One region of the Streptomyces sp. NPDC047000 genome, then DNA from elsewhere that is predicted to be linked to it. Evidence: riboswitches for the same ligand, from Rfam matches in the RefSeq annotation. Region 1 holds a riboswitch; each other region holds the start of a gene.
The links. A riboswitch is a leader RNA that binds a small molecule or an ion and turns the genes downstream of it on or off. The one in region 1 is predicted to bind cyclic di-AMP.
Positions count from the first base shown of each region.

Region 2: it holds a riboswitch for cyclic di-AMP, as region 1 does, so the genes downstream of both, ABZ862_RS04225 (NlpC/P60 family protein) here and ABZ862_RS20635 (transglycosylase family protein) in region 1, are expected to answer to the same signal.
Region 3: it holds a riboswitch for cyclic di-AMP, as region 1 does, so the genes downstream of both, ABZ862_RS36475 (transglycosylase SLT domain-containing protein) here and ABZ862_RS20635 (transglycosylase family protein) in region 1, are expected to answer to the same signal.

Region 1 is NZ_JBEYWE010000012.1:146,531-153,703, forward strand. Features, by position in the region: gene ABZ862_RS20625 (cytochrome P450) at 1-270, shown strand, start outside; gene ABZ862_RS20630 (transglycosylase family protein) at 470-1,546, shown strand; cyclic di-AMP (ydaO/yuaA leader) riboswitch at 1,746-1,917, shown strand; gene ABZ862_RS20635 (transglycosylase family protein) at 1,921-2,643, shown strand; gene eno (phosphopyruvate hydratase) at 3,022-4,302, shown strand; gene ABZ862_RS20645 (septum formation initiator family protein) at 4,459-4,935, shown strand; gene ABZ862_RS20650 (DUF501 domain-containing protein) at 5,066-5,584, shown strand; gene ABZ862_RS20655 (Ppx/GppA phosphatase family protein) at 5,927-6,868, shown strand.
Region 2 is NZ_JBEYWE010000002.1:183,558-190,730, forward strand. Features, by position in the region: gene ABZ862_RS04220 (ATP-binding cassette domain-containing protein) at 1-750, opposite strand, end outside; gene ABZ862_RS04225 (NlpC/P60 family protein) at 1,103-2,260, opposite strand; cyclic di-AMP (ydaO/yuaA leader) riboswitch at 2,268-2,440, opposite strand; gene pcrA (DNA helicase PcrA) at 2,704-5,268, shown strand; gene ABZ862_RS04235 (M23 family metallopeptidase) at 5,310-6,788, opposite strand; gene ABZ862_RS04240 (alpha/beta fold hydrolase) at 7,105-7,173, opposite strand, start outside.
Region 3 is NZ_JBEYWE010000044.1:5,624-12,796, forward strand. Features, by position in the region: gene ABZ862_RS36455 (amidase family protein) at 1-837, shown strand, start outside; gene ABZ862_RS36460 (DUF2092 domain-containing protein) at 953-2,254, opposite strand; gene ABZ862_RS36465 (CHRD domain-containing protein) at 2,576-3,529, opposite strand; gene ABZ862_RS36470 (polyprenyl synthetase family protein) at 3,778-4,788, opposite strand; cyclic di-AMP (ydaO/yuaA leader) riboswitch at 5,418-5,549, shown strand; gene ABZ862_RS36475 (transglycosylase SLT domain-containing protein) at 5,552-6,061, shown strand; gene ABZ862_RS36480 (HAD family hydrolase) at 6,081-6,956, opposite strand; gene ABZ862_RS36485 (FAD-dependent oxidoreductase) at 7,126-7,173, opposite strand, start outside.

The DNA of each region.
Region 1 (7,173 bases):
CGGGACCCCGCGAGGTTCGCGGAACCGGACGTGCTCGACCTCGCCCGGAGTGACATGCAACACCTCGGGTACGGCCACGGCATCCACTACTGCCTGGGGGCGCCACTCGCCCGGGTCGAGGGGCAGACCGCGCTCGGCACCCTGCTGACCCGGCTGCCGGACCTGGAACTCGCGTCGGATTCAGCCGATTTGCGGTGGCGTGGCGGGCTCATCATGCGTGGACTGCGTAGCTTGCCCGTGGAGTTCACCTCCGTCGCACCCGTCCGGTAATCCACCGGATCGAAAATTTCGACTGACCGCACCCTTACCAAAAGGTGACATTCCCTCAACTCTGTGATCTTCACGTGATCTGCGTGGCATTAACTTGTGATGAGTGATCGACTGTCGCTACGTTCGACCGTCAGCACGGCAACACACCCCAGCTCCAAACGCCGCGCTGGTCACTGCTGTCTCGTGAAAGGGCCCCGCTATGCTCTCCGGGAACGGTCGACACCGTCGCCCCCGCCAGGCCCCGGCCATCCTCGTCGCGGCCGGAGTGACAGGCTCCGCCATCGCCATCCCGCTCCTCGGCGCCGCGAGCGCACACGCGGCCGACGGCACCACATGGGACAAGGTCGCCGAGTGCGAGAGCGACGGCGCCTGGAGTGCCGACATCGGCAACGGGCGTTACGGCGGCCTCCAGATCACGCAGGCCGACTGGGAGAAGTACGGCGGTCTCGACTACGCCGCGCGCCCCGACCAGGCCAGCCGCCAGCAGCAGATAGCCGTCGCCGAGAAGATCCTGGCGGACCAGGGTCCCGGCGCGTGGGCCTCCTGTGCCGCGCTGTCCGGGCTGACCAAGGACTCGGGCAGTGCGGCGGTCGACACGGGTGTCGCGGGAGACGGCTCGTCGTCGAGCGGCTCCACGTCGGACGACTCCCAGTCCGGTGGGTCCGGTTCCACCGGTTCATCGGATTCCTCCGATTCGTCGGACTCGTCCGGGTCTTCCGACTCTTCCGGTTCGTCGGACTCCTCCGACGTCCCGGTCAGTTCCGGTCTGGCGGACACCTCCACCGGCAACTCGTCCACCTCGGACACCGGGTCGTCCACGTCCTCCGACGCGAAGGACGGCAACGGCAAGTCGGGCACGTCCGATTCGTCCGGCTCCTCCGGTGCGACGGGTTCCACGGGCTCCGGCTCCACCGGCTCGCAGTCCCCGACCGCTTCCCCCACGGAGTCGCCCGCCGGTGAGTCGGCCGACGACTCCTGGCAGACCGGCGGCACTTCGACGCTGGTCGACACCGGTGCCCTCGGCTCAGGACGGCACCGCGGCGTCAGCGCCGACGACGGCAGCGAGGGCGGCCTCTCCAGCGACTCCACCGGCGGCCGGCACGCCTCGGCGGCCGACGACACGTACACCGTCCGCACCGGGGACAGTCTCGTCTCCATCGCCGACGCCCTGGACCTCGACGGAGGCTGGCGCCACCTCTACGCCATGAACAAGAAGACCGTCGGGTCCGATCCGGACAGCATCACGGCTGGTCAGACTCTGGAGATCGGGTCCTAAACGGTCGAAAACGAGCGGTAGTTGATGCACCGTTTCGTTGGCTAATGTCCGCTTTGGTGAAAGTGTGGGATGAGTCTCAGAAGCCCTGATCGTCTTTGATATTCCGCCGGTTCCGTGTCTACGGTCGATGCCGCCCGGCACCCCGGGCCCCGGCCGTCGCCAACGCCGAGTCCTGCCAGTGGCGGTCCGGGAACAGTCGTCGCGTCAAGCGCCGTAGGCAGGAGCGGGGGACCCAAGGTAAGTGCCGGGCCCGGCGGTAACGCGCCGGATCCGGCTTGGGGTGAAGTCGTGCCTTCCCAGGGAGGTGTGACCGGGCAACTCAACCGGCCCGAACCCGACAGCTCACCTCGCAGGCGTCGGTGAGGGGATACTCCATGCTGTTTTCCGGCAAGGGCAAGCACCGTCGTCCGTCCAAGGCCACCCGTGCCGTCGCCGTCGTCGGTGTCACCGGCGTCGCGATAGCCACCCCGCTGCTGGCCACCTCCGCCGCCTCCGCCGCCACCGCCTCCCAGTGGGACACCGTCGCCCGGTGCGAGTCGGGCGGCAACTGGGCCATCAACACGGGCAACGGCTACTACGGCGGCCTGCAGTTCTCCGCCTCCACCTGGGCCGCGTACGGCGGCACGGCGTACGCCTCCACCGCCGACAAGGCGTCCAAGGCCCAGCAGATCGCCATCGCCGAGAAGGTCCTCGCCTCGCAGGGCAAGGGTGCCTGGCCGGTCTGCGGCAGGGGCCTGTCCGGCGCCTCCTACAACGGCGGCACGGCGTCGTCCTCCGGGTCGTCGAGCTCCTCCGGTTCGTCGGGCTCCTCCGGCTCCACGGCCACCAAGCGCGCGGCGGAGAAGCCGGCCGCCTCCCGGTCCGCCCAGCGTCCGGCCGCCGGGAAGTCCGGCGGGAACAGGACCGTCACCACCCCGACCGGCACGAAGGTCAAGAAGGGCGACGGCGAGTACAAGGTCGTCAAGGGCGACACGCTCAGCTCCATCGCCCAGGAACACCACGTCAAGGGCGGCTGGCAGAAGGTGTTCAAGCTCAACAAGGGCATCGTCCAGCAGGCCGACCTCATCTACCCCGGCCAGCAGCTGCACCTGAAGTGACAGCCCGGGGCCGCCTGGACCACAGGCCCCTCACAGTCGCGGCCTCCATCATGGCGGAGGCCGCGGCCCCCGCGGCGGAGGCCCGGTGAGGGTCTCCGTCCCCCGACTCCCCGCTCCGGCGCGTGTTCCCCCGTACGCGCCGGGGCGGGGTCCGGCGTTTTCCGGGCGCGTTTCCGGGCGCGTTTTTGGGCTGCTGTTCACCTCCACTTTGTTCCGCAGTGGAACAATTGGGTACCGTCTGACCCAGTCCATGGGTCGGTCGGTCGGCTGGCCGACTGCCCGGAGACCGTTAGGCTCTAGTCGCAAGGCTCCATCATGGCCGCCAAGGCCCACGTGCACCCCGCACCACATGCGTCACATTCCTAGAAGGAGATGCTCGTGCCGTCCATCGACGTCGTCGTAGCCCGGGAAATCCTGGACTCCCGAGGCAATCCCACGGTCGAGGTCGAGGTCGGCCTCGACGACGGCAGCACGGGTCGTGCCGCCGTCCCGTCCGGCGCCTCCACCGGTGCCTTCGAGGCCATCGAGCTTCGCGACGAAGACCCGAGCCGCTACCTGGGCAAGGGTGTCGAGAAGGCCGTCCTCGCCGTCATCGAGCAGATCGGCCCGGAGCTGGTCGGCTACGACGCCACCGAGCAGCGCCTGATCGACCAGGCGATGATGGACCTGGACGCCACCGACAACAAGGGCTCGCTCGGCGCCAACGCCATCCTCGGCGTCTCGCTCGCCGTCGCCCACGCCGCGTCCGAGGCCAGCGACCTCCCGCTCTTCCGCTACCTGGGCGGCCCCAACGCGCACCTGCTGCCGGTGCCGATGATGAACATCCTGAACGGCGGCTCGCACGCCGACTCCAACGTGGACATCCAGGAGTTCATGATCGCCCCGATCGGCGCGGAGTCCTTCTCCGAGGCCCTGCGCTGGGGTGCCGAGGTCTACCACACCCTCAAGAAGGTCCTGAAGAGCAAGGGCCTGGCCACCGGCCTCGGCGACGAGGGCGGCTTCGCCCCGAACCTGGGCTCCAACCGTGAGGCCCTCGACCTGATCCTCGAGGCCATCAAGGAAGCCGGTTACACCCCCGGCCAGCAGATCGGCCTCGCGCTCGACGTCGCCGCCTCCGAGTTCTACAAGGACGGCAAGTACCTCTTCGAGGGCAAGGAGCGCTCCGCCGCCGAGATGACGGAGTACTACGCCGAGCTCGTCGCGGCGTACCCGCTCGTCTCCATCGAGGACCCGCTGTTCGAGGACGACTGGGCCGGCTGGAAGGTCATCACCGACAAGCTCGGTGACAAGGTCCAGCTGGTCGGTGACGACCTGTTCGTCACCAACCCGGAGCGCCTGGCCCGCGGTATCGAGGAGGGCAGCGCCAACGCCCTGCTGGTGAAGGTGAACCAGATCGGTTCGCTCACCGAGACCCTCGACGCCGTCGAGATGGCCCAGCGCAACGGCTACAAGTGCATGATGTCCCACCGCTCCGGCGAGACCGAGGACGTCACGATCGCCGACCTGGCCGTCGCCACCAACTGCGGCCAGATCAAGACCGGTGCCCCGGCCCGCTCCGAGCGCGTCGCCAAGTACAACCAGCTGCTGCGCATCGAGGAGATCCTCGACGACGCCGCGGTGTACGCCGGCCGCAGCGCCTTCCCGCGCTTCAAGGGCTGACCCGGCCGAGGTCGAACCTCAGCCAGTCGCACGTACGTCCCCGTACGCGGTCCCGTACCGTGTCCGGGGACGTACGTGCGTGTGGCGTGTGCGCGGGTGCGTACGGCGGCGCGCGGGACGCTGTGACGGCGTCCGACGGAACGGGAGGCGGGGACCATGGCCGTGAAGAACCGGGACCGGTTCTCCACCGCGACCAGACTGCGGCTGCTGGGCGAGCAGACCGCCGCCCGGGTCTACCGCTCCCAGACCAAACGCCAGGCCCGCCGCTCCCGGCTCACCGGCCGCGCCGCCCTCCTCGCCCTCGTCGTGTGCACCCTCGTGGTCGCGCTCGCCTACCCCATAAGGCAGTACGTCTCCCAGCGTGCCGAGATCGCCGACCTCCAGCGGCAGAAGCGGGAGGCGGCGGCGCGCGTGGAGCAGCTGCGCGACCTCAAGGCGCGCTGGCAGGACGACGCGTACGCCGAACAGCAGATCCGCGAACGGCTGCACTACGTGATGCCGGGCGAGACCGGCTACGTCGTGATCGACCCGGGCGTGGCCCAGCAGTCCCACGCGCAGCAGGGGGCCGCCGACCGGTCCTGGTACGCGAGCATGTGGGACGGGGTGGACCGGGCGGACGCCGCCGGACGGTGACGCGCGGGCCTGCGACGGCCGCGATGACGGCGGCGACGGCGCGGACGCGGCCGTTCGTCGCGCCCGGCGGCTGCCGGTAGCGTTTCAGGGCGACCCGTAGCGCATCTCAGCGACCGACAGAAAGACACGCATGGACACGCCCCCGCCGCCCACCCCGCGCGCCGAACCCACCGACGCGGACGTCGAAGCCTTCAAGCAGCAGCTCGGGCGCCCCCCGCGCGGCCTGCGCGCCATCGCGCACCGGTGCCCGTGCGGGCAGCCGGACGTCGTCGAGACCGCGCCCCGGCTGCCCGACGGCACGCCGTTCCCGACCCTCTACTACCTCACCTGCCCGCGTGCCGCCTCCGCGATCGGCACGCTGGAGGCGGAGGGCGTGATGAAGGAGATGACCGAGCGGCTGCTGACGGACCCGGAGCTGGCCGCGGCGTACCGCTCCGCGCACGAGGACTACATCCGGCGGCGGGACGCGATCGAGGAGCTGACCGGCTTCCCGAGCGCCGGAGGGATGCCGGACCGGGTGAAGTGCCTGCACGTCCTGGTCGCGCACTCGCTGGCGGCGGGACCCGGTGTGAATCCGCTGGGGGACGAGGCGATCGCGATGCTGCCGGAGTGGTGGCGGAAGGGCGCATGCGTGACGACGGAGGGCTGACCCCGCCCGCGCCGCACCCCGGCCCCCGCCGTCGGTCCCTGGGCCCGTGCCGGTCCCCGGGCCCACGTCGGCCCTCGGACCCCAGGGGCTTGCCGGTCCTCGGAACCCCGGCCCCCGGATCTCGGACCCCCGGACCTCGGACCCCGAGCCGTGCCCCGGGCCCGGCTTTGGGGCCGTGCTCCCGGATCGCTCGACCTCCGTACCCCCGGACCTCCAGATCACCGGACACCCCCACCGTCGGTCCCGGGGCCCCGCCCCCAGGCACTTCCGACTCTCGAGCCCCCGCTTTCGCACTCCGACCCCGGGCCTCGGCCCCCGTCGACCGTTGTTAAGGAACGCTTCATGACCCGTGTCGCCGCCGTCGACTGCGGTACCAACTCCATCCGGCTGCTCGTCGCCGATGCCGACCCCGTCACCGGGGAACTCGTCGAGCTGGACCGGCGGATGAACATCGTCCGGCTGGGGCAGGGGGTCGACCGGACCGGTCGGCTCGCCCCCGAGGCGCTGGAGCGGACCTTCGCCGCCTGCCGTGAGTACGCGGCCGTCATCAAGGAACTCGGCGCCGAGCGGGTCCGTTTCGTCGCCACTTCCGCCTCCCGCGACGCCGAGAACCGGGACGAGTTCGTGCGGGGCGTGCTGGACGTCCTCGGCGTCGAGCCCGAGGTGATCAGCGGGGAGCAGGAGGCCGAACTGTCCTTCACGGGCGCCACCAAGGAGCTCACCGGAGCCGACGGCCTGGCCCGCCCCTATCTGGTGGTGGACATCGGCGGCGGCTCCACCGAGTTCGTGGTCGGTGACGACCGGGTGCGTGCCGCGCGCTCCGTGGACGTGGGCTGCGTCCGGATGACCGAGCGGCACCTGGTCCGCGACGGCGTCGTCACCGACCCGCCCGCCGAGGCGCAGATCGCCGTGCTGCGCGCCGACATCGACGCCGCCCTCGACCGCGTCGAGGAGACGGTCCCGCTGCACGAGGCGCGCACCCTCGTCGGTCTCGCCGGCTCCGTCACCACGGTGTCGGCGATCGCCCTGGACCTCCCCGCCTACGACTCCGCCGCCATCCACCACTCCCGTCTCCCCTACGACCGGGTGCACGAGATCACGGAGTGGCTGCTGCGCTCCACGCACGCCGAACGCGCGGCGATCGGCGCCATGCATCCCGGCCGGGTGGATGTGATCGCCGCCGGGGCCCTCGTCCTCCTGTCGGTCATGGAGCGGACCGGGGCCCGGGAGGTCGTGGTCAGCGAGCACGACATCCTCGACGGCATCGCCTGGTCGGTGGCCTGACGGCCCCTCACCACCGGTTGCGGGTACCGGCTGGTAGCCTCCGCTGAGCAGGTCCGGCGACGTATGAGCGGGTCGGAGGCGGCCCGTCAGGGCCCCGTGGACGGGTCGCCGGGAAAGTTCGTGAAGTTCTTCACAAGGAAAACGGGCGTGATGCTCGCCGGAAGGGGCCCGAGGGGCCCTTCCGGGGGCTCAACGTCCCGGTGAACATGTTCAACAATGCGCCGGCAGGGTCCGGTGGGTATGCCGTCCGCAGGCGGATCCGGGGTTGCCGACAGGGTTTCGAAGGTGAGGACGAGCAGCTCACA
Region 2 (7,173 bases), on a different contig from region 1:
CGCGAGGAAGATCTCCTCCAGAGTCGGTTGCTTCTCGACGTACTCGACCGTGGCCGGCGGGAAGAGCTGTTTGAGTTCGGCGAGGGTGCCGTTCACGATGATCCGACCCTGGTGGAGGATCGCGATCCGGTCGGCCAACTGCTCGGCCTCCTCCAGATACTGCGTGGTGAGCAGCACTGTCGTTCCATGACCGGCCAGTTCCTTGACCGCGTCCCACACCTCGATGCGCGCCTCGGGGTCGAGTCCGGCCGTCGGTTCGTCCAGAAAGATCACCGACGGATTCCCGATGAGGCTCATCGCGATGTCCAGCCGGCGGCGCATTCCGCCCGAGTACGTGGACACCTTCCGCGTTCCGGCGTCGGTCAGCGAGAAGCGCCTCAGCAGGTCGTCCGCGATCGCGCCCGGTTCCTCGAGGTGGCGCAGTCTGGCGACGAGTACGAGGTTCTCCCGACCGGTGAGGATCTCGTCGACGGCCGCGAACTGCCCGGTGAGACTGAAGGACTCCCGCACCTGTGCCGGTTGCGTGGTGACGTCGAAGCCATGGACGCCGGCCGTCCCCGCGTCGGGTTTCAGGAGTGTGGCGAGGATCCGTACGGTTGTGGTCTTGCCCGCCCCGTTGGAGCCGAGCAGGGCGAAGATGGTGCCCCGCGCCACGTCGAAGTCCACGCCGCGCAGCACGTCGAGCTTCCCGTACGACTTTTCCAGACCCCGTACGCGAATCGCCGGACCGGCGATCGATTGGGTCACCATGGCCATCTGCCTCCTTCGCGGAGCTCTCCAGCCGGCTGTTCGGCTGTGAGGAAGCTCCTGCCGGAAGGATGGAGGGTTGACCCGGCGTCAAGGTCAAGCGGCCCGACCACGGCATCCCAGCGGGCTCCGGGCCTGCTGCTTCACGACGGCGGCAGCTCTGCCGGGGCGCGATGTCCGCCGGTGGCAAGAGACGTCGGCACTGCTCGGGCCGGTATTGCGCGACCCCGGCCGGGAGTCACTCCGCGGAGCGACTCCCGGCGATCTGCCGCCGACGGCAAGGTGACGGCAGATCGCCGGGAAGGACGACAGAGCGCTGAGGATCCGGCAGGTCCGAGGCGGCCCTGCACCTGCGTCAGCCCACCCGCACCACGCTGTGGATGATCGACGTGCCGCCGTAGTACACCGACTCCTCGCGGACGTACGCGCCGGGCTTCGGGGCGTGGATCATCATGCCGTTGCCGATGTAGATGCCCACGTGGCTCACGTCGGAGTAGAAGAAGATCAGGTCGCCCGGCTGCGCGTCGGCCAGGGAGACCGTGGTGCCCGCGTTGACCTGGTCGTAGGTCGTGCGCGGGAGGGTGACGCCCGCCGCCTTCCAGGCCGCCTGGGTCAGGCCCGAGCAGTCGTAGGAGTCGGGGCCCGTGGCGCCCCACACGTACGGCTTGCCGATCTGGGCGCGGGCGAACGCGAGGGCCTTCTCCGCCTTCGTCGACGTCGAGGAGGAGGACGAACCCGAAGAGGACGAGGACGATGACGAGGAAGAGGACGAGCCTGCGGACGTGTTGTCCTGGGCCGCCTTCTCCGCTGCCGCCTGCTGCCTGGCCAGCTCCGCCGCCTTGCGGGCGGCCTCCTCCTGCTTCTTCTTCTCGATCGCCGCCAGGCGTGCCTTCTCCTCCGCGTTCAGCTTCGAGAGGAGGCCGCGGGCGTCGGACAGCTTCTTCTGAACCGTCGACTTCGCCGTCTTCAGGTCACTCTGCGACTCGGTGAGCGTCTGGAGGCTCTGCGCGGCCTCCTGACGCTTCTTCATCGTCGCGGACTGCTCACTGACGTAATCGTCCACCGCGCCCTTCTGGCGGGTGGTCAGACGGCTCATCAGCTGCGACTGGTCGAAGTAGTCCTGCGGGGTGTCCGCCAGCAGGAAGGTCGCCGTGCTGGGTGCGGAGGCACCCGTGCGGTACTGGGCAGCGGCGAAGGAACCCAGCTGCTCCCGTGCCGCGTTGAGCTTCTGGGTGCGCTTGGCGACGTCGTCGAGGAGGGTGTCGACCTGCTTGCGCTGCTTGGTGGTCTTCTCCTTGGCCGCGTTGTACTTCTCGGTCGCGGACTCGGCCTGGCGGTAGAGGTCGTCGACCTTCTTCTGCACCTCCTCCAGGCTCGGCCTGTCGTCGGAGGGGGCCGCGTTCGCGGTCTGGGAGAGGAGGGCGACGGAGGTGAAGGCCGCCGTGGCGATGACGGGGGTGCGAATGCCTGCGACACGCGGGCCGGCGGGGCGCGACTTGCGGTGCGACGCCAAGGGAGGCGACTCCTTCCACGTTCCGCCTACCGAGTTAGCTGTCGGGTTCGGGCGGGTGGTTCGGAAGGGTTGCCCTACGGTTCGCATCCCGGCGGGGATACGGGCCGATTCACCCCAAAGGTCGGTGGGTCCCCGGCTCCGGCTGCCCTGTGGGCGCACCGGACTCGGCGGAGGCCGCGCGGCCCGGCGACGTTCGCCGGTGGGGGTCGTGCGGTCTGACCGGAACGGTAGCCAACTCGTGTGCTGCCTGTGAAGGTTGATGGCCGATATGCCCGATACTAATTTGTGACCTTCACCTCGCCGGGTGGCCGTGACGTCCTTATGGGGTGATCTGCGCCCCTTGCCCGGAGCGTGACCTGGGTCTCACCGGCGCCCGGCGCCCCGGCTGCCCCTTCCCGGAGCGGCTCCGGATTGTCAGTGGGGGGTCATAGACTCGGAGAGCGATGAGCAGCCTCTTTGACGACAGCTTCCTGGCGGACCTCCAGGCCCCTAAGGGCCACGAGGGGGAGCCCCCGCCGCCGCCCGAGGACGATCACGTACCGGAGTCGCTTCCGGACGATCTGTTCGGCGGGAAGTTCGACGTGCCCCCGGACCAGGACGCGTACCAGGGCGGCACGTCCGGCCGCGACGCCTACTACCGGGACGGTGCCCCGCGCCCCGTCGTCGACCCGGCCGCCCTGCTGGAAGGGCTGAACGACAACCAGCGCGCCGCCGTCGTGCACTCCGGCACCCCGCTGCTCATCGTGGCCGGAGCCGGTTCCGGCAAGACGCGGGTCCTCACGCACCGCATCGCGTACCTGCTGGCCGAGCGGGGCGCCCATCCCGGCCAGATCCTCGCGATCACCTTCACCAACAAGGCCGCCGGCGAGATGAAGGAGCGTGTCGAGCAGCTCGTCGGGCCGCGGGCGAACGCCATGTGGGTGATGACCTTCCACAGCGCGTGCGTGCGCATCCTGCGCCGCGAGTCCAAGAAGCTCGGTTTCACGTCCTCGTTCTCGATCTACGACGCCGCCGACAGCAAGCGGCTGATGGCGCTCGTCTGCCGTGATCTGGAGCTGGACCCCAAGCGTTACCCGCCCAAGTCGTTCAGCGCCAAGATCTCCAACCTGAAGAACGAGCTGGTCGACGAGGAGGACTTCGCCGCCCGGGCGACCGAGGGCTTCGAGAAGACCCTCGCCCAGGCGTACGCGCTCTACCAGTCGCGGCTGCGTGAGGCGAACGCCCTCGACTTCGACGACCTGATCATGACGACGGTCAATCTGCTGCGCGCCTTCCCGGACGTCGCCGAGCACTACCGCCGCCGTTTCCGTCATGTCCTCGTCGACGAGTACCAGGACACCAACCACGCCCAGTACGCGCTGGTGCGCGAGCTGGTCGGCACCGCCGGGCACCCGGTGGACGCGCCGCCGAACGAGTACGACGTCCCGCCCGCCGAGCTGTGCGTCGTGGGTGACGCCGACCAGTCGATCTACGCCTTCCGCGGCGCGACCATCCGCAACATCCTCCAGTTCGAGGAGGACTACGGGGACGCGACGACGATCCTGCTCGAGCAGAACTACCGCTCCACGCAGACCATCCTCAGCGCGGCCAACGCGGTCATCGAGCGCAACGAGTCCCGCCGCCCCAAGAACCTCTGGACCAACGCCGGCGCGGGCGCGCAGATCACCGGCTACGTCGCCGACACCGAGCACGACGAGGCGCAGTTCATCGCCGAGGAGATAGACCGGCTCACCGACGCGGGCGACGCCAAGGCCGGTGACGTCGCCGTGTTCTACCGCACCAACGCGCAGTCCCGGGTCTTCGAAGAGATCTTCATCCGCGTCGGCCTGCCCTACAAGGTCGTCGGCGGCGTCCGCTTCTACGAGCGCAAGGAGGTCCGGGACGTCCTCGCCTATCTGCGGGTGCTGGCGAACCCGGAGGACTCCGTCCCGCTGCGCCGCATCCTCAACGTGCCCAAGCGCGGCATCGGCGAGCGCGCCGAGGCCATGATCGACGCGCTGGCCCAGCGCGAGCGCATCAGCTTCCCGCAGGCCCTGCGCCGCGTCGACGAGGCGTACGGCATGGCGGCGCGGTCGACGAACGCCGTCAAGCGGTTCAACGTGCTGATGGAAGAGCTCCGTACGATCGTCGAGTCCGGTGCCGGACCGGCCACCGTGCTGGAGGCCGTCCTCGAACGCACCGGTTATCTGGCCGAGTTGCAGGCGTCCACCGATCCGCAGGACGAGACCCGGATCGAGAACCTCCAGGAACTCGCCGCCGTCGCGCTGGAGTTCGAGCAGGAGCGCGGTGAGGGCGCGACGGAGGAGGCGGGCACGGAGACGGCGGGAGCGGTGGGTGCCGGGGCCGGCGGGGGCACGCTGTCCGACTTCCTGGAGCGGGTCGCGCTGGTCGCCGACTCCGACCAGATCCCGGACGAGGAGGACGACGGCTCGGGGGTCATCACGCTGATGACCCTGCACACCGCCAAGGGCCTCGAGTTCCCCGTCGTCTTCCTCACCGGCATGGAGGACGGCGTGTTCCCGCACATGCGTGCCCTCGGCCAGACCAAGGAACTGGAGGAGGAGCGGCGCCTCGCGTACGTCGGCATCACGCGCGCGCGGGAGCGGCTCTACCTGACCCGCTCCACCCTGCGCAGCGCCTGGGGCCAGCCCTCCTACAACCCGCCCTCCCGCTTCCTGGAGGAGATCCCGGCCGCGCATCTCGAGTGGAAGCGCACCGGAGCCACCGCGCCTGTCTCCTCCCGGCCGGTGTCCGGTCTCACGGCCTCGCTGTCGTCGTCGCGGTCACGCTCGTCGGCCGCGGGCGGGTCGGGGTTCGCCACGGGCCGGGCGACGGAGAAGCCGGCGGTGTCGCTGGCGGTGGGGGACCGGGTGACCCACGACCAGTTCGGGCTCGGCACCGTCGTGGCGGTCGGCGGCACGGGACCCAAGGCGGAGGCGACCATCGACTTCGGCGGCGACAAGCCGAAGCGGCTGCTGCTGCGGTACGCGCCGGTGGAGAAGCTGTAGCCGGTGGAGAAGCGGTGGGACGGGGGTGGAACCCCGGACCGCTACGTCGGGTCGAGGCCGTGGCTGCGCAGCCACGGGAGCGGGTCGATCGGTGAGCCGCCCGCCGGGCGGACCTCGAAGTGGAGGTGCGGGCCGGTCGAGTTCCCGGAGTTCCCGGAGTACGCGATCGGGTCGCCGGCCTTGACCGACGTGCCGGACGCCACCCGGTAGGTGGAGAGGTGGCAATACCACGTCTCCGTGCCGTCCTTGGCCGTCACGATCATCATGTTGCCGTAGGCGCTGTTCCACTTCGTGGTGACGACGCCGTCGGTCGCGGCCATGACGGTGGTGCCGTAGGAGACGGGGAAGTCGATCCCGGTGTGCACCGACATCCAGTTGACGCCGGCCTGGCCGAAGTAGGCGCTCAGACCCAGCTGCGCGACCGGGATCGCGAACTTCGGGCGCAGCCGTTCCTTGCGGGCGGCCTCCTCTGCGGCCTTCTTCTTCTCGGTGGCCTGCTCGGCCCTGAGGTCGATACGTTCCTGCGTACGGCTGGCCCGGTCGGCGAAGTCGTCGGCACCCGCCGAGAGGCTCCGGAGCTGGGTGTCGAGCTTGTCGTTCGCGACGGAAGGTTTCACCGACTGAGCGTCCGACGCGGACGCCGAGGTGTCCTTCTCGCCGCCGGTCAGCGTGCCGACGGAGGCGGCGGCCACCCCGGCCACACCCATCACGCACACCGAGGGCACGGCCACCGTGAGGAGGGCGGAGCGCTTGGCGGGAGCACGGCGGCGGGAACGGGCCGCGCCGCGGGAGGCGGGACGCGGGACGTACTCCTCCTGGCCCTCCAGGAGCGGGGGCGCCTCGGCGGGCAGTTCGCCGCGGGCGGCGGGGACGGTGCGGGAGCCGTCGTCGAACGCCTTGAAGGTGGCGGTCTCCAACTGGTCGAACGGCACGGCCGCCTGCTGTCCGCCAGCCTGGTCCAGGGCGGCGGTGTCGGCGTGGTCCGTGGTGTCGGCCTGCCGGTCGTCGGAGGCCGCCGGGTCCTGGTAGCGGATGTCCCACTGGGTGGCGTCGTACGTGCCGGTCTCGAAGGTCTGCGTGCCCCATTCCCACTGCTGGGTCCGGTCGGCGGGCGTACCGGTCGGGTCCGGCTGCTGCCAGCCGCTCGCGTCCCACTGGCCGGAGACCTCGGGGGCGGTGCCCTGCTGCGGGATCGAGGCCTGCGGGGCGTACCCGTACTCCGCGGTCCAGGCGGTCGCGTCGTAGCCGCCGCTGTCGTAACCCGCCTGCTGGGCCGCGTACGGGTCCTGGTAGGCGGTGGGCTGGTGCGCGCCGGTGGTCCAGGCGGAGGCGTCGTACGCGGCGGAGGTGTCGTAAGTGTCGGTGGCGTAGGCCGCGGCGTCGTAGCCGTCGTGGCCGCCGTAGGTGGTGAAGTCGCCGTACTGGGCGTCCTGGCCGCCGTACGACGCGTAGGGCGCCGGGGCGGCATCGGAAGCCGGGGCCGGGGAGGTCACGGTCCCCGACGGGTGACGGTCGTTCACCAACTTCTCTTTCGCCTCGACTACAGGGGCTGCCAGAGCAGTGCGGTGACTGTACCCGGCGGTATACGGGCGCGACAATCTTCCGCAGGTTTCGCGCCAGTAGGAAACGGGCATTCGGCCGTGTTTCGGGGGACGGCGGGCACGGGTTTGGCTTTATGTTCGAGACGTGTTCGAAGGTGCTCGGGTGTGATCGGGCTGTGCCTCGGCTGTGACCGGGTCGGTGCGGTCCGGGCGCGGTCCGGACACGGCTGACCGCGGTCCGGGCGCGACCGGGCGTCGGCGGATGCGGGCCGGCCCGGGTGGGGGTGCGGTGCGGTCAGGCGACGGTCAGGCCGTTGCGACGGGGCGTCGCCCCTGCCGCCGTCTCTTCGGCGTCGAGGGCCTG
Region 3 (7,173 bases), on a different contig from region 1:
GCGGGGCTGGTGCCGCTGGCGACCGGGAGCGACGGGGCCGGGTCGGTACGGATCCCTGCGGCGTGGTGCGGGGTCGTGGGGCTGAAGACCACGAACGGACGGCTGCCGTCCCCGGACCGTACGGGCCTCGCGGCGGCCGGGGTGCTGGCCCGCCACGCGGCGGACGCGGCGGCGTACTGGCGGGTGGTGTCGGGCCGGCCGGAACCGGCGGACGCCGGATCGGGCGAGCCGCCCGTGCGCGCCGTCTGGTCGCCCGGCCTGGGCTTCGCCGAGCCGGACGCGGAACAGACGGCCGTCGCCCACACGGCCGCGCTGCGACTCGCGGAGGCGGGTGTCGTACGGCTCACGGAAGCGGATGCCGTACGGCTCGCGGACGAGGGCCCGGCGCCGCCGCTCGCGGACGAGCGCGTGGTGCCGCCTGGCCGACCGCAGCCCGGTGATTCCCTGCGCCTGCACGATCCGGCGCCTGCCTGGCTCGCCCTGCGCGGCGCCCCCGGGGCCGACCGGGTCCCGGTCCGCCTGCTCCGCGCCGGGAACGACGAACGGCTCGCCGTCCTCTTCACCGGCGCGGACCTGCTCCTGACGCCGGTGACCCCGAACGCCCCGCACGGCCACGAGGGCCCGGGTGCTCACTACTCCACCGCGCTCACCTGGGCGTTCAACCTGAGCGGCCATCCGGCGCTCAGCATTCCCGCCGGGTTCGGGGCCGACGGCTGCCCGGTGGGACTCCAGCTCGTGGCGGCACACGGGCGGGAGTCCCTGCTGCTCCGGGTGGCACGGGCCGCGGAGGTCCGGGCGGGGCTGCGCGCGGTCACTCCGCCGGGGTCACCCCCGTAGGCGAGGCGGCGGCCGCGCGGCCGCCGCCTCGCAGAGCCGTGGTCCGCGCGGCCGTCGTCGTGCGGTGATGTCCCGTGCCGCCCTCCCGGGCGTGCCCGTAGGGGGCGTGGGCGGGTCAGCCGGCGTCGGCCGCCTTCACCAGGGCGCCCTTGGTGACGGCGCCGACGTACATCGTGCCGTCGTCCGTGACGAGCGCGTTGACCAGGCGGGTCGAGAAGACCGTGCCCGAGCCGAACGTGCCGGTCACCTTGTCGCCGAACGAGCCGAGGATGCCACCGAGGTCGCCGCCGGCGGCCTGGCCACCGCTGCTCTTGCCGCTGCTCTTGCCGCTGGTGCCGGTGCTGTCCGAGCCGAGGACCGCGATGGCGTTCCAGCCCTTGCCGAGGACCTTGTACCCGTCGCCCGAGGCCCCGCCCAGGAGGCCGCCGGTGCCGCTCATGCCGCCACCGGGCTGCTCGCCGAGGCCCTCGAGGAGCCCGTCCGCCGACTTCGGGGCGTCCTTGCGGGGCGTGGCGGCCGTCTCCGAACCCTCCTGGGTGACCTTCGCGCCCTTGGGCGGCGTGAAGTCGAAGGTGGCCGCGGACGGCTTGGCGAAGGACACCTTGGTGAAGCCGGCGTCGACCACCGCCGCGCCCCCGCTCGCCGGGGTCAGCGTGAACTTCAGGGGCATCCAGGTCTTCGAGTCCACCGCGATGCTGATCGCGCCGACGGTCGTACCGGACTGCTTCGGCTTGATCACCAGCTTGTACGCGTCCCGGCCGGCGACCTGCGCGGTGCCGTCGACCGTGACCGAGGTCGTGTCGTCGACCGCCTTCAGGGCCTCGTCGGCGAAGTCCCCCGGGGTGGCGGGCCGCTCACGGGACTGCGCGTTCTTGGGTGCGGTGCCGTGGTAGACCTGGTGGGAGGCGCTGTCGTAGCCCCAGACGTCCGTGCCGTTGTGGATGACGGTGTACTCGGCGGCGCCCTCCGTCAGCGAGAGCTTCTGCCGGTCGGGGCCGTCCGTCGCGACCCGCAGGGTGTGCGTGCCGGACGCCAGTTCCATCAGTTTGGAGCTCGGGTCGGCGGACGCGCCGCCGCCCTGCTGCCCGGCCGCCGAGGCGAGGCTGCCGACGAGACCGCCGAGGTCGGGCAGGCCCAGATCAGTGGTGATCTTCACGGTGCCGGACAGCTGCTCGACGTCCGACGTGGCCATCCTGTCGATGAGTTGCTGCGCGGTGATCTTCGGCAGGCTGGGGTCACCGGAGTCGGCGAGCGCCGGCACCAGGCCGATGGTCACCGCGGCCACCCCCACCACCGCGACCGGGACGGCATACCGGGCGGCCTTACGGCCTGCGCCGCGCGTGTCGTCGGCCTCCGCGATGCCCGCTGCGGTGTCCGCTGCGATGTCCCTGTTGTCGTCGGATCCGTACGGTGCCATGTGTGCCCTACCTCCGTCGTGGGCGGCGGCTCCCGACCCTGCGTACCTGTCCACCACGAGCCGCCGTTCTCACCCGAACCGGTGAGGAGTGGTGTTCTCCGTGGTGTCCATCTCACCAAATCGGCCGGGTGAAATCGTCAGACCGCGGGCTCAACTCCGCGTACGACTGCGGTATGACACACGACGGCGGCACCTCCTCCCGACCCGTAGGGGTCGGGCCCGGACCTCCCGTCGGGGGACCGGCCGTGTCGGGGGCCGGACCACCCGTCAGGGGCCTGGTGGGAAGGTGCCGCCGTGCCTGCGCCGACGTCCGAGGACGGGTCAGCCCTGCACGAAGACGTAGTCCGCGTGGTACGGCACCGAGACGATGTCGCCGGGCGTGCAGGAACCGGCCGGGGCCGTACCGCCCGCCGTGTTCAGGCGCAGTACCTCCACCGTGCCGGCGAGCAGGCCACGGCCCGCGCCGGACTGCGTGGCCCTGAGGTCGAGTTCGGGGATGTTGCCGTCGCCGTTCGGGGTCTTGGTCAGGACGGCACCGGTGACCGCGCTGCCGTCGGGCGCGACCCACTGCGGGGTACCCGAGTTCGGAGCCACGAAGGAGTGCCGGATGCCGTGCTGGAGACGGGCGCTGACGTCGCGCTGGGCGAAGGCGTGTCCGCCGGTGGTGTCCGCCTTGCACTCGTAGATCTGCTCGCCCTCGACGACGGACGCCCGGACGCCGCGCAGCGCGTGGCGGAAGTCGACGTCGGCGGTGACCTTGTGGAGCTGCCCGCGGACGGCTCCCCCGGGGAACTTCCTGGTGTGCAGGTTGGCGTAGAAGGAGCCGGGGTCGTTCGTGAGCGCGGTCAGCACGGCCGGGTCGTCGACCTCGACGGTGCCGGTGGCGCTGTGGTGTCCGGCGTGCCTGAGCGCCTCGGTCAGGTCGACGACGACATCGCCGTTCACGCCCTTGGCACCCTGGTGGAGGTGGAGCGCGGTCGGCCTGCCGGTGCCGTGCCAGGTGACGGCGACGGACACCTTGTCGCCCTCGACCTTGATGAACTCCAGTGCCGTGCCGTGCGCGTCCCCGGTGGCCGGGCCGCCCGCGACGGGCACCTCGGCGGCGCCGCGCAGGGCGGTGGCCAGGACGGTCGTGGTGGCGGCGGTGCCCGTGGCGGTCGCGGTGGCGGCGACCGCCGGGATCGACCCGGCGGCCACGCCCGCGGCCGCGACCAGGGCGGCGCCGGTGGCGATCAAGGTCGTGCGGCGCGTGGTACGCGTTGCGCTGATGCCCATGATGGTGCGTGCTCCCCGCATCTCGCCCGGCGTCCCCTGCACCGGGTCCCGGGCATGAGTACGGCGCGCCCCGGGGGCGAGGCTCAGCCCACCGGCGTGATGCGGGTCACATACGGCGAGCCGACGCGGCACGGCGGAAGCGGCGGAGCCGATGCGGCACGGCGGACACCGCGGAGCAGCTGACGCGCGGCGGACACACCGGAGCAGCTGACGCGCGGCGGCTACGGCGGGGCGCGTGCCGCCGGGGCTCAGCCGGCCCGGTGCACGACCGCGTCACACAGCTCCACCAGGGCCGCCTTCGCGTCGCAGTCCCGCAGCGGGGCCAGTGCCGCGCGGGCGTCCTGGGCGTACCGCACGGTGTCGCGGCGGGCCTGCTGGAGCGCGGGGTGCGCCCGCAGCGCCGTCAGCGCCTCCGCGTGGCGGGCGTCGTCGCCGAGGTCGGAGTCGAGCAGCTCGCGCAGCGCGATGTCCTCCGCCCTGCCGTCCCGCGCCGCCATCTCCCGCAGCCGCAGCACCGGCATGGTCGGAATGCCCTCGCGCAGGTCGGTGCCCGGGGTCTTGCCCGACTCGTGCGAGTCGGAGGCGATGTCGAGGACGTCGTCGGCGAGCTGGAAGGCGACGCCGAGCCGCTCGCCGTACTGGGTGAGCACGTCGACGACCGTCTCGTCGGCGCCGGACATCATGGCGCCGAAACGGCACGACACCGCGACCAGTGAACCCGTCTTGCCGGCCAGCACGTCCAGATAGTGCTCGACCGGATCACGGCCGTCGGCCGGGCCCGCCGTCTCCAGGATCTGCCCGGTGACCAGCCGCTCGAACGCCTCCGCCTGCACCCGCACCGCCTCCGGGCCGAGGTCGGCCAGGATGTGCGAGGCGCGGGCGAACAGGAAGTCCCCGGTCAGGACGGCCACCGAGTTGCCCCAGCGGGCGTTGGCGCTGGGCACACCGCGGCGCACCGCGGCCTCGTCCATGACGTCGTCGTGGTACAGGGTGGCCAGGTGGGTGAGTTCCACGACCACGGCCGACGGCACCACTCCCGGCGCGTACGGGTCGCCGAAGCGCGCCGCGAGCATCACCAGCAGGGGCCGGAACCGTTTGCCGCCCGCCCGTACCAGATGCTGCGCCGCCTGTGTGATGAAGGGGACCTCGCTCTTGGTGGCCTCGAGCAGCCCTTCCTCGACAGCCGCCAATCCGGCCTGGACATCGGCTTCCAGAGCCTGGTCCCGCACGCTCAGCCCGAACGGCCCGACGACGGTCACGGGGGATCTCCTGTCTGCTGGCGTCTACCGGCGCTTACGCGGTTTGTCGATAGGTCGCTGCCATCACTCAAGTCAGCGTATCCGGTCAGCTTTCGATCACCGATAGCGCCCACCGTCACAGGACGGGCGCTATTGGATCACGACCGTTATGCATTTGATCAAACAATAAGAACGGACATTGATTGACTTAAGAGGAATTATTGCCGTCTGCCGCGAATCGGGCGATCGCACACCATCACCAGAACAACGACGCGCACCGCCCGCGAGGTTCCATTCGGAGTCGGCCGTCGAAATACGTCCGAACTGATCACATCTGAGCTAATTGCCCTTTTCGTCACTCTCGCTCGAAACCGTGAGTTGCCTCACTCGGCACTCCCGGCGCGTCCGGCCCACCGCGCGCCGACGCTCCCCACACCCTCTTTCCCCTGCCGCCCAGTTGATGCATGGCGGACGCAAAGGATCAAGCGGCCCATATCGCTCCGACCAAGGTCAAACTGCGCGATACCCCTCTCCGCGACTTGTTCCGGACATGTGCTCTCGCATACGTTCCCGGCCAGTCGAGCGGAACGCCGAATCCTGCCGCCGCCCGACCGACCACCCACCCACTCGCCATGGCAGGAGCGGGGGACCCAGGTAGAACGCCGTACCGGACAGCGCGCCGGGCCGGCTCGGGGTGAAGTCGCGCCGCCGCAGGGCGGCCCGGCCGGGCAGCTCCCGCCCGAACCCGACAGCTCACCTCGCAGGCGACGGAGAGGAATGTGTCATGTCTGCACCGGGCCAGCTCCGCCATGCCCTCAGCGCGTCCCGCGCCCCCCGCTCCTCCGGCCTCCTGCGCACGCTCGCCGTCGCCGTGACCGGCGCCGCCGTCCTGGCGCTGCCGCTCGTCGGCGCGACCAGCGCGTCCGCGGCCCCCGCCACGCCGGCCACCTCGTCCACCGCTCTCGCCGGGTACCCGAACAACCTCGACGGCTGGATCCGCCAGTCCCTCGCGATCATGGCGCAGAAGGGCATTCCCGGTACCTACAACGGCATCTACCGCAACGTCATGCGCGAGTCCTCCGGCAACCCCGGCGCCGTCAACAACTGGGACTCCAACGCGGCCAAGGGGACTCCGTCCAAGGGGCTGCTCCAGGTGATCGACCCGACCTTCCTCGCCTACCACGTGGCGGGAACGTCCTACAGCCCGTTCGATCCGGTGGCCAACATCACCGCGGCGTGCAATTACGCCGCGGCGCGCTACGGGTCGATCGACAACGTCAACGGAGCGTATTAGCCCCCGCCGGGCCGGCCCCTCAGGAACCGGCCCCTTGCGGGGCCTCGTTCCCGAACCGGACCGCCGGCCCCTGGGGGAAGAGGCGGTCCAGGACCGCTGCGATGCCGTCGTCCTCGTTGGACAGGGTGATCTCGTCGGCCACCGCCTTGAGTTCGGGGTGCGCGTTGGCCATGGCGACGCCGTGGGCCGCCCAGTCGAACATCGGGATGTCGTTGGGCATGTCACCGAAGGCGATGGTGTCGGCGGGGCGCACACCGAGGTGTTCGGCGGCCAGGGCCAGGCCCGTCGCCTTGGTGATGCCGCACGGCTGGAGCTCCACGGTGCCCGGGCCCGACATGGTGACGGTGGCCAGCGAACCGATCACTCCGCGCGCCGTCGCCGCCAACTCGTCGTCGGACAGCGTGGGATGACGCAGCAGGACCTTGCTGATGGGCTCGCACCAGAGGTCGTCGCGATGCCGTACCCGCACCGCCGGCAGGGTCGGGTGCGGCATCAGATAGCCGGGCTCTGTCAGCGTGAGCCCGTCCACGCCGTCCTGGTCGACGGCCGCGTACAGCTCCCCCACCTCGGCCTCGATCTTGCCGAGCGCGGTCTCGGCCAGTTCGCGGTCCAGGGTGACGGACCACAGCAGCCGGTCGGTGGCGGCGTCGTACAGCTGCGCGCCCTGGGCGCACACCGCGAACCCCGCGCCGCCCAGGTCCTCCAGGAGCGGACGCACCCTGGGCGCCGGGCGGCCCGTCACCACCAGGTGCCGCGCGCCGGCCGCCGTCACCCGCGCGAGCGCGGCGAGCGTCCGGTCGGAGAGGGTGTCGTCTCCGCGCAGCAGTGTCCCGTCCAGGTCGGTGGCGATGAGGGAGTAAACGGGGCGGTCGGCAGGCGCGACGGTTGCGGGCATGATCAGAGAATACGGATCGCCGGACGCGCCGATCGGACACGCGGGGCACGGCGGAGCAGGGCCGCACCTCGCCGCCACGCACTGCCGCCCATGTCAACTCCCCTTCCGCCGCAGCCGCTTCGGTCGCACACATACTTCATGTGATCTTCACGACGTGCCGGACCGCCGGTCAGGGGTGCGCCATCGCGAGGTGCTCGGCGAGCCGCGGGGAGGCGAA